DNA from 3 places in the Priestia sp. JNUCC 25 genome. Region 1 is predicted to be linked to each of the others. Evidence: riboswitches for the same ligand, from Rfam matches in the RefSeq annotation. Region 1 holds a riboswitch; each other region holds the start of a gene.
What was found. Region 1 has a riboswitch for cyclic di-AMP ahead of JNUCC25_RS02310 (cation:dicarboxylate symporter family transporter). Riboswitches for the same ligand answer to the same signal wherever they lie in the genome.

Region 1 (3,278 bases):
GTGCGCTCGATAGAAGAAATCACTTCTGTAGGAAGAGCGTTTGAATAGTATTTCCACTTAATAATAGTTGGATAAATCGCGGTTTCATAGATTTCTTTTACAAAGGAAGGCGCTATTTTTGAAAGAGCAACCACTTGCGTAACGATTGTCCGAACAATAAAAAATCCAATAAGTATGAGCGAAACAACATATAAAATGAAGGTCATAAGCACTGCATAGACTCTCTTCATTTTAAAAGATTGATGCAATTTCTGAACAATACCCTCAAGTGCTAATGCTGTTAATAAAGCAAACACAATCGGTAAACTGTAAGGGATTAACAAACATACGATTACTATCGAGGCGATGACCCATATTCGCTTTTTCCACATACTCTACTATCCCCCTACTAGCTAAGCTATCTCTATATTTACTGATAAAGAAAGGAACCAGTGACTGCTTTATATAAGAATAAAATTTGGATATTTTTATACCTGATGTTACATATTATAGGGTCAATTCCCATAATAATAAAGGAATTATTATGAAAAAAGCTACTTATTCTAATTTTTTGAATAGAATAAGTAGCTTTTTAATTTATAAATTAGCCGGCTTTCATGACCTCTGTACCTTTTTTAGGGTCAAATTTGCCTTCTGATTTAGACATTACAATTGCGGCTAGTGTGTTTCCTACTAAGTTAACAACCGTACGTGCCATATCCATGATTCTGTCTACTCCAGCAATGAAGGCTAATCCTTCTGCGGGAACACCGATTGTTCCAAGAGTAGCTAGTAATACAACAAATGATGTTCCTGGCACTGCAGCCATTCCTTTAGATGTAACCATCAATACAAGAATGAGCGTCAGCTGTTGAACGATCGTTAAATCAATACCATACACCTGCGCTAAGAATAACGCTGCAATCGCTTGATAAAGAACGGAACCATCTAGGTTAAATGTATAACCAATTGGTACAACGAACGATACGATAGCTTTTGGACAGCCCATCTTTTCAAGTTTTTCCATGATACGCGGAAGAACTGTCTCAGAACTAGATGTACTGTATGCTAACAACAGTTCATCTTTCATATAGCGGAATAAGTGGAAGATGTTAATTCCTGCCCATTTCGCAATTCCTCCCAATACAACAAGTAGGAAGAAAATTAACGCTAAGTAAACTAAGATAACAAGCTTTCCTAATGAAAGGAGTGAATCTAAGCCGAATTTTGAAACTGTTACACCAATTAAAGCAAATACACCAATTGGAGCCACTTTCATTACAAGGTTTACCACGTGAAACATTGCGTGAGAAACGCCGTCGAAGAATTGTACAACTGGCTTTCCTCTTTCCCCAATTGCCGCTACTCCAAGTGCAAATAACACTGTAAAGAAGATAATTGCTAGCATGTCTCCTTCAACAATTGACTGGAAAAAGTTTGTTGGAACAATGTGTAAGAAAGTTTCAGCCACTGACTTTCCTTCTTGCTGTTCGGATGTTTCAACGTATTGTGAAATATCACTCTTCTGTGCTGAATGAATGTCTACACCTTGCCCAGGATGAAAAATATTAGCAACCAATACACCGATTACAATTGCAAAAGTCGTAATAATTTCAAAATAGAGAATGGTTTTAACGCCGAGCTTTCCGACCTGTTTACCGCTCCCCGCTCCTGCAACTCCAACGACTAAGCTTGAGATAACAATTGGAATAACAATCATCTTAATTAATCTTAAAAATAGGTCTCCTAGCGGCTGTAGGTATGTTACTACACGCGGATCGTTAAACCAAATTACCCCTACAAGAACACCAAGGATTAAACCGGTAAAAATCTGCGTAGCCAAACCAAAACGAATTTTTTTCATAGATGTACCTCCCCAAAGATGTATGACATTTGTATATACTTTTCTGAAAAAACAAAAAAAGACTATTCTTAAGAAAGAACAGCCTTTTACTTACGCTATTTTGGGCTCTTTCTCTCAATAAAGCAAACGGGGTTAACTGTCGGATTCGGAATTGAGAGTTTCCTACCTTTTGTAAGGATTCACCCCAAGGCAGCTTTACTGCCGATAATGATTCCCCCGCTCTATACGATTAAGCTTATTATTCAGTTTTTATAAAATTAAAACGATCTATACGTTGTCATACGTTTTTTACAGTCAATAAAACTAAACAGAAGTCTTACTTTTACTTAACTTTATACTGCACAAATATTAATTTACTATTTTTCGACACGTTTTGTCAATACCCATGTTTGTAAAACGCTTTCAAAAGGCGATAATATATATTTATGCAAAAAAGCTATTGCAACATTGCAATAGCTTTTTCTTGCTCTTTGAGTCTCTATTAGAAGTTTAAGGGACTAAAGAACACGCGTGTTTATTTTATAAAAATACAAAATATAGAATAGCCGCTAAAACAATTCGATATAGTGCAAATGGTACTAATTTGATACGATTAATTAATTTCAGGAAAAAGCGAATAGATACCAGCGCAAAAATAAAGGCGCTGATAAAACCAGCAATAAAAAACGGTAGTGCATCTGATGTGAAATACTGCCAGTTTTTAACCAATGAAAGTCCACTTGCTCCTGCCATGATTGGCACTGCCATAATAAATGTAAAATCTGCGGCTGCCTTATGGCTCATTCCAAGAAGAACCCCTCCTGAAATCGTTGAGCCTGAACGAGAAAAACCTGGCCAAAGAGCAATACATTGAAACAGTCCTATACCCAGTGCTTGTCCATAAGACATTTGGTCCACCGTCTCTACACGCGGACGTTTAGGTCCAAACAAATCTGCTAGAATCATTAATACAGCTCCGACCACTAAGCCAATTAGCACCGTATTTAAAGAAAACAAATGTTCATCAATGTAATCATCAAACAAAAGTCCTAACACTCCTGCGGGTAACAGACCAACAATTACCTGCATTAAATTCAAGCGATTTGTCGGTCCAATTGGAGCAGCTGGTTTTTTTCCTAATCCTAATAAATTAATAAAACGATCTTTAAAAATAACAACTACTGCTAAGATCGACCCTAGCTGAATAACAATTTTAAATGTATTAGCTACTGGAGATGAAAATAATTCTTTTGAATTTAACCACAGGTCATCCACAATAATCATATGCCCAGTTGACGAAACAGGAGCAAACTCTGTTAAACCTTCTACAATCCCTAAAATGATTGCTACAATAATTTCCCACATAAAGCTATGTACCTTGCCTTTCTTTCAAATTAATAAGCTTATCGCTTCGTTTTACATGCTCAACTATTTTCCTATTTTGACACTTGCTTTT
Region 2 (3,278 bases), 1.8 Mb from region 1:
TTTTATGCTGTTGGACGAATAAAAGAGGCTGGGACAAAAGTAGTTTAATGGAAAGAAGATCCGAACGATGAATCGTTCGGATTTTTTCGTTAGTATGGTGAACGTATGTTTAATCTATTTATTTGGTTCTAGCTGTTGATTGGAGGGCAAGGCGAAGACTCCTGCGGAAAGCGAAGCCTGGCACAGAAATCAACAGCGGTGTCAAAAGTGATTCATACGAGCTTATTGATCCCATTGTTCGCTTTTAGATTGGACCGCTTTCGTTAGGTTTCAATCACTTTTCATCTTTTAAATGACTCAATAATGCAGGAGCCATCTCCACGTGAGAAAGGGCGATGTGTGAAATCGTTTTGGCATAAGGTGTAATTTCGTTAATAAATTGTTCGAGTACGTGCAGGTGAGGAAGCTGAAGCTTTGTAATAAAGCAGGCTTGCCCGGCGATTCGTTCACAGAATAAAGCGTAGGGATACTGAGAAATAAATCGTTTAAAACGCTCATGCTCTCCGTTTTTCATGGTTACTTCAATAAAACACGACACAGGCAAATGCAGCTTTTCATAATCAATATCGATCGTATATCCTTTTATAACGCCAAAGCTCTCTAGCTGCCTTACTCGCTCTGCCACCGAAGGAGGAGACAGGTTAATTTGTTTTCCTAGCTCTCGTAAGGAAAGGCGGCTGTTTTGCTGCAGCGCCTGCAAAATCGATAAATCAATTTCATCAATTTTCAATTGAAAACCTTCTTTCTCATTAACGTTTCATTTGATTAGTAATAGTAGATAAGATGTTTTATATGTAATCTGAAATTTCCATTTTTCTTACTATAATAATTAAAAAGGAGTGAGTAAAAAATGGCAAGAGTTTTGTTAGCAAACGAAGAGGGAACAAATTTTGAAAAAGCATTGAATTTAATTCCGCATGTAAAAAGATTGTATGATGAGCTTTACGACACGCTTTGGAACAGCGATATAGTAGAAAAAGAGACTAAGGAAAAAATTAGGCTTTATCTAGCAGGTGTTAACGGCTGTGAGACGTGTATGAGCATGTCATATGTAGGCGATGAGACGCTTAATCAAAAAGTGTTAAGAGAAAAAGAGCTGGAAGAAAAAGATCGATTACTGTTTCGATTTATTGATGTATACCGGGTGCGTCCAAGGGAGTTGACGGATGCTGATATGAATCAATTAAAGAAATTTTACAGTGATACGCAGCTGTTAGAGCTTTTGGCTGTTATTAATTTATTTGATCAATTTCACAAAATGATTGTCAGTTTAGATTTATATGATTTTTGCAGCTTGCAGGGCAAGTGAGATCTTCCCTAAAAATATCTTGACAGACAAAATCCACAGGAGTAAGATAGCTTTCGTGAAGTGAAACGCATCATGAATCGAATCGATTATTCTAAAAAATAGATCATAGACATTTGAATAAAAATCGCTTAATCCATTACGGAGCGGAGGACCCATTATTTACGCACATATTGTGCTCCGGGGTGAATCCTTAAAAAGGTAGGGTTACTCTTAAAACCCGAACCCGACAGCTAACTTCGCAAGCGTTTTGAGGGGGAAGAGTGTGGAAAAACACAGGAGCCTTCCTGTGTTTTTTTGCGCTTTTTTTAAGAAAAGGATGTAATTTTTTAGAAAAAGTATAAGCTAAGAGAACACACAGCAGTTGAAGAAAGGAATAAATACATTATGAAAAAACAGTTTGCTGTATTGGGATTAGGTCGTTTTGGAGGCAGTTTGGTTGAAGAGTTTGCTAATCTGGATGTGGATGTGCTCGCTATTGACCGCAATCAAGAGGTAGTAAATAAATTTAGCAACTCAGCTACATATGTTGTGCAAGCAAACGCGATTGATGAAGCTAGCTTAAAGGGGCTAGGTATCCGCAATGTTGATCATGCGCTTATTTCGTTTGGAGATGATATCGAAGCAAGCGTACTCGCAACCATGCTTTTAAAAGATATGGGCGTTAAGCAAGTATGGGTAAAGGCAGTGAATATGTATCATCAAAAAGTGCTCGAAAAAATAGGAGCGGACAAAGTTATTCATCCAGAGCGCGATATCGCTAAGCGTATTGCTCATCACGTGGTGTCAGAAAAAATCATTGATTACATTGAACTGTCAAAGGATTATAGTATTGTCGAAATTGTCGCCTCTAAGAAACTTCATAATAAAACGCTGTTTGATTTAAACATTCGTGCCAAGTACGGCTGCAATATTATCGGCTTTCAGCGAAAAGACGGGGAAATGGTTATTTCGCCTACCGCACATGAAATAATTGAACAAGGAGATATGCTGATTGTTATCGGACATAATCGCGATTTGAACCGTTTTGAAGAAGAAGGAGTTTAACTCATGAAAAAACAAATCATTAAACTTACCCCTCCGCAGCTGCTTGTCTCTATTTTTGGAGGAGGAATTATTATTGGTGCTTTTCTATTGATGATGCCTTTTTCTACTACTGAGCCAATCCGGTGGGTAGACGCCCTTTTTACATCTACTTCCGCTATGACAGTGACCGGCTTAGCCGTCGTAGATACAGGTACACGTTTTACCGTTATCGGTCAAACGATCATTATGCTGTTAATTCAAATAGGCGGTCTTGGCATTATGTCATTTGCCGTGTTGATTTTTATGATGCTAGGTAAAAAAATTGGATTTAAAGAGCGTATGCTCGTTCAGCAGGCCTTAAATCAGACGAGCGTCGGCGGAGTTGTGCTGCTAGTTAAAAGGCTGTTTATCTTTTCATTTTTAATTGAGTTTGTTGCACTTATCTTCTTAGCAATACGCTGGGTTCCGGAATTCGGATGGTCTAAGGGATTGTTCTTTAGCTTGTTTCATTCGATTTCTGCTTTTAATAACGCAGGGTTTGGACTGCTGTCTGATAACTTAGTTCAGTATGTAGGAGACCCTATTATTAACATAACAATTTCTTTTCTGTTCATTATTGGCGGGTTAGGGTTTACCGTCCTTGCTGATATGTGGGTGAAAAAATCGTACAAAAAACTAACGCTGCATTCAAAAATTATGATTATCAGCACGTTTGCGATTAACGTGACTGCAATGCTTTTTATTTTTTTCTTAGAGTACGGCAATTCACATACGCTTGGAAATTTATCATTAGGGGACAAAGCATGGGCGTCTTATTTTCAAGCAGTAACGACAAGAACCGCTGGATTTAATACGATTGATTTAGCTCACCTGCATGACGCAACGGTGTTTTTAATGGTTTTATTAATGTTTATTGGTGCAGGAAGTGCGTCAACGGGAGGCGGTA
Region 3 (3,278 bases), 2.5 Mb from region 1:
TGCTGCTGACGACGTAAATTCATACAGTGCCTGGCTTAACCCGTGAAAGCCTGGGTTTGATATACCTTCCATTCCTAAATGAGTAGTGAACGCTACGGCGGTTCCCCCTAAAATTAGCAGCGGCTGCAGAATAAGCGTCACGGCAATGAGCTTCATTTCTTTTCCTTCAATTTTTTTACCTACGTATTCCGGGGTTCTTCCAACCATTAAACCTGATAAAAATACGGCGATGATGACGTACATCATGACATTCATAAATCCTGCTCCGACACCGCCAAATACGGTATTTAACATCATATTTCCAAGTGTCAATAACCCGGTAAGAGGCGTAAGGGTATCGTGCATGGCATTGACTGCGCCTGTTTCACTTGCTGTCGTCACGATGGCGTACAGAGTTGACATGCCGACACCAAAACGAACTTCTTTCCCTTCCATATAACCGCTCGCTTCATTCAAATGAAAAGCATCAAGTCTAGGGTTGCCACCCCACTCTGTTACAAACGCTGTACTTAAGATAACAATAAAGAGCATACTCATCGATATAAACAAGATGCGACCTTGTTTACGCTGTCCGATCATTTTTCCGTACGTAAAAGGAAGTGCGGTTGGCAACAAAAGCATAAGGACGATTTGTAATACATTGCTCCACGCATTAGGATTTTCAAATGGATGAGCTGAATTGACACCAAAAAATCCCCCTCCGTTGTTGCCTAGCTCTTTGATTGAAAGAAAAGAAGCAACTGGTCCCCTTGCTATTTGCTGGGATGCCCCTTCTAATGTATGGGCAGTCACCGTTCCGCTTAACGTTTGAGGAACACCTAAAAACGCAAATAAAATGCCTGTTATAAAAGCAATAGGAAGTAAAACATGCGTAATTGATTTCACAAAATCAACAAAAAAGTTTCCCATGTCCTTCCCTGCCAACCCACGAATAAAAGCGATTGCTACTGCAAGGGCTGTTGCTGGTGCAGCAAACATCATAAATACAACGGCGGCCATCTGCGAGAAATAAGACAAACCTGATTCACCGCTGTAGTGCTGCAAGTTCGTATTTGTCATAAAACTAATGGCCGTGTTAAAAGCAAGGGCCGGATCCATTCCTTTGATGTGGCTTGGGTTAAGCGGCAGTACCGCTTGAAACCGGAAGATAAGATACACCACAAAAATCATAAACGTATTCGCCAAAACGAGAGCAAGTGCATATTGCTTCCACGTCTGATTATGCCCTTTAATTCCTGCCGCTTTAAACATCACCGATTCTATCTTCCCTACCAAGCTAGTGTTTTTATCGTTTGAAAACACATTCGCTATATAAATACCTACGGGCTTTGCAATAAGCGCTACAAAAACAAGCAGCAGCGCAACTGATAGTAGAAAAATTCCCACGTTTTATTCCTCCGCTTATTAAAATTGTTCTGGATTTAACAGTACATATACTAAATAAATTAAAACGAGAACTGAAATACCTAACAAAATGAACGACATGTTCACTTCTCCTCTCTTTCGTCTACTACATGAGACGACCAGCAAATAATTCCGTACATAGCAGCTGTTAATATGGCAAGCGTTCCAAGCATGATTATATCCAAGTTGCTCCCTCCTAACTGTTTCTTACCACCCATGATTAAGCGTAGTGACTGTTTCTGTGCGTAAAGCATCACGCCCAAGTGAGCTAGCTGCGAAAGGTTATCTTTGATTGTTTAATCCTCACGTATTGTTGCTCTCGTTTTAAAAGCCCTACTATATCCTCTTTACGGTGCAGACATAGCCTGCTCTCCTATTTTCCCCATTAAAAAAACCGCAGAAGAGAGTTCTCTTCCGCGGTTTAATGCACGACAAATAAGCCGTGATCGACACGAATTTTTTTACTCCCAAAACGCTTACGGAGTTAGCTGTCGGATTCGGGTTATGGAAGTAACCCTACTCAGTTAAGAGATTCACCCCTAGTACATACGTACAAAATATTGGGTCCCCCGCTCATAATTGATTAAGCGTATATTTGTTATTTAATTTTTAGACTTAATTATGTTTTTTACTGCTGCGTTTAAAACTTTGATTAGCTAACGTAGACAAATAGCGGTTTGCTAGATCAAAAGATTGCTGGTCGCACATTGCTCGGTATTCAATCAATTGAATCATTTGCTTAGATAAATGCATCTTGACGCTCCTTTCACCTATATTTTGAAAGGAGCGTACTATCCGCTGTTATAGAAAACGACCACGATTACACCATCCTCTCTCTTAACGCTTACGAAGTTAGCTGACGGGTTCGGGTCAAGAAAGTAACCCTACTCAATTAAGAGATTCACCCCTGATAATTGGGTCCTCCGCTCTTTCCTTCTCTTTCAGAAAAGACTCAGCGTTTCACAGTGGAACGTTTCATGAGAGTAATCTTACTCCTGTTAAAATTTACTGTCAACAACATTTTTTGAAATTTTAAAAGCTTTATTTTTCTATGTATATTCATTATTTTAAAATAATAGATTCGAAGAAAAAAAGGTTGTGACTGAATGTAGCCCATCTAAAGATGAACAAATGGGATACATGAGCTGAACCGCTTGTGACACCGCAGTTGATTTCTGTGCAAGACTTCGCTTTCCGCAGGAGGCTTCTTCTTGCCCTCCAATCAACTGCTAGAAGGATCTGAACAGGTGAAACCTACGTTCACTTTAACAAAAAAAACGAACCACTAATCAAACACCTTGATCAATGGTTCGTTTTTCACTTCGGCTAAAGTACGTTTGTCCCAGCCTTTTTTTTAACTCATTTTCTCAATTTCATTTACAAGAATTGAAATGGCATCCGTTTTTGTTGCTTCACGCATTGTACGCTTCATCGTACTTGCCTGCTGCTGAAGCTCATTTACTTCCCGCAAAAACACTTCTTTTGTTAACTGTTCTTCTTCCACAACCATACAGTAGCCTTTTTTCTTAAAGGACTGTGCATTTAAAATTTGATCTCCGCGGCTTTGTGCTTTTGACAAAGGAATAATCATCATCGGTTTATGAAGGGCTAAAAACTCAAAGATAGCATTTGATCCGCCGCGTGTAATCACATAATCAGTGGCCGCTAGAACATCTGGAAGCTGTTCATTTACATATTCTAACTGACGGTAGCCCGACTCTTTTTCAAGGCTTGTATCAACATTGCCTTTTCCGCACAGGTGTACAATTTGGAATTTCTTTTGCAGTTCAGGCAAGGACTCTCGAACAATTTCATTGATGCGACGTGCTCCTAAACTTCCGCCCATAATGGTTAAAATTGGGCGCTTATCATAA

Region 2: another riboswitch for cyclic di-AMP. It lies ahead of JNUCC25_RS19600 (potassium channel family protein); the one in region 1 lies ahead of JNUCC25_RS02310 (cation:dicarboxylate symporter family transporter).
Region 3: another riboswitch for cyclic di-AMP. It lies ahead of kdpF (K(+)-transporting ATPase subunit F); the one in region 1 lies ahead of JNUCC25_RS02310 (cation:dicarboxylate symporter family transporter).

Annotation. Positions count from the first base shown of each region.
Region 1 is NZ_CM132211.1:422,928-426,205, reverse strand. It holds gene ytvI (sporulation integral membrane protein YtvI) at 1-371, opposite strand, end outside; gene JNUCC25_RS02310 (cation:dicarboxylate symporter family transporter) at 584-1,843, opposite strand; cyclic di-AMP (ydaO/yuaA leader) riboswitch at 1,950-2,089, opposite strand; gene JNUCC25_RS02305 (undecaprenyl-diphosphate phosphatase) at 2,363-3,187, opposite strand.
Region 2 is NZ_CM132211.1:3,715,817-3,719,094, reverse strand. It holds gene JNUCC25_RS19610 (Lrp/AsnC family transcriptional regulator) at 275-730, opposite strand; gene JNUCC25_RS19605 (carboxymuconolactone decarboxylase family protein) at 851-1,309, shown strand; cyclic di-AMP (ydaO/yuaA leader) riboswitch at 1,425-1,569, shown strand; gene JNUCC25_RS19600 (potassium channel family protein) at 1,694-2,353, shown strand; gene JNUCC25_RS19595 (TrkH family potassium uptake protein) at 2,357-3,278, shown strand, end outside.
Region 3 is NZ_CM132211.1:2,980,199-2,983,476, forward strand. It holds gene kdpA (potassium-transporting ATPase subunit KdpA) at 1-1,380, opposite strand, end outside; gene kdpF (K(+)-transporting ATPase subunit F) at 1,405-1,485, opposite strand; cyclic di-AMP (ydaO/yuaA leader) riboswitch at 1,864-2,004, opposite strand; gene JNUCC25_RS15220 (hypothetical protein) at 2,020-2,157, opposite strand; cyclic di-AMP (ydaO/yuaA leader) riboswitch at 2,230-2,372, opposite strand; gene JNUCC25_RS15225 (undecaprenyldiphospho-muramoylpentapeptide beta-N-acetylglucosaminyltransferase) at 2,759-3,278, opposite strand, start outside.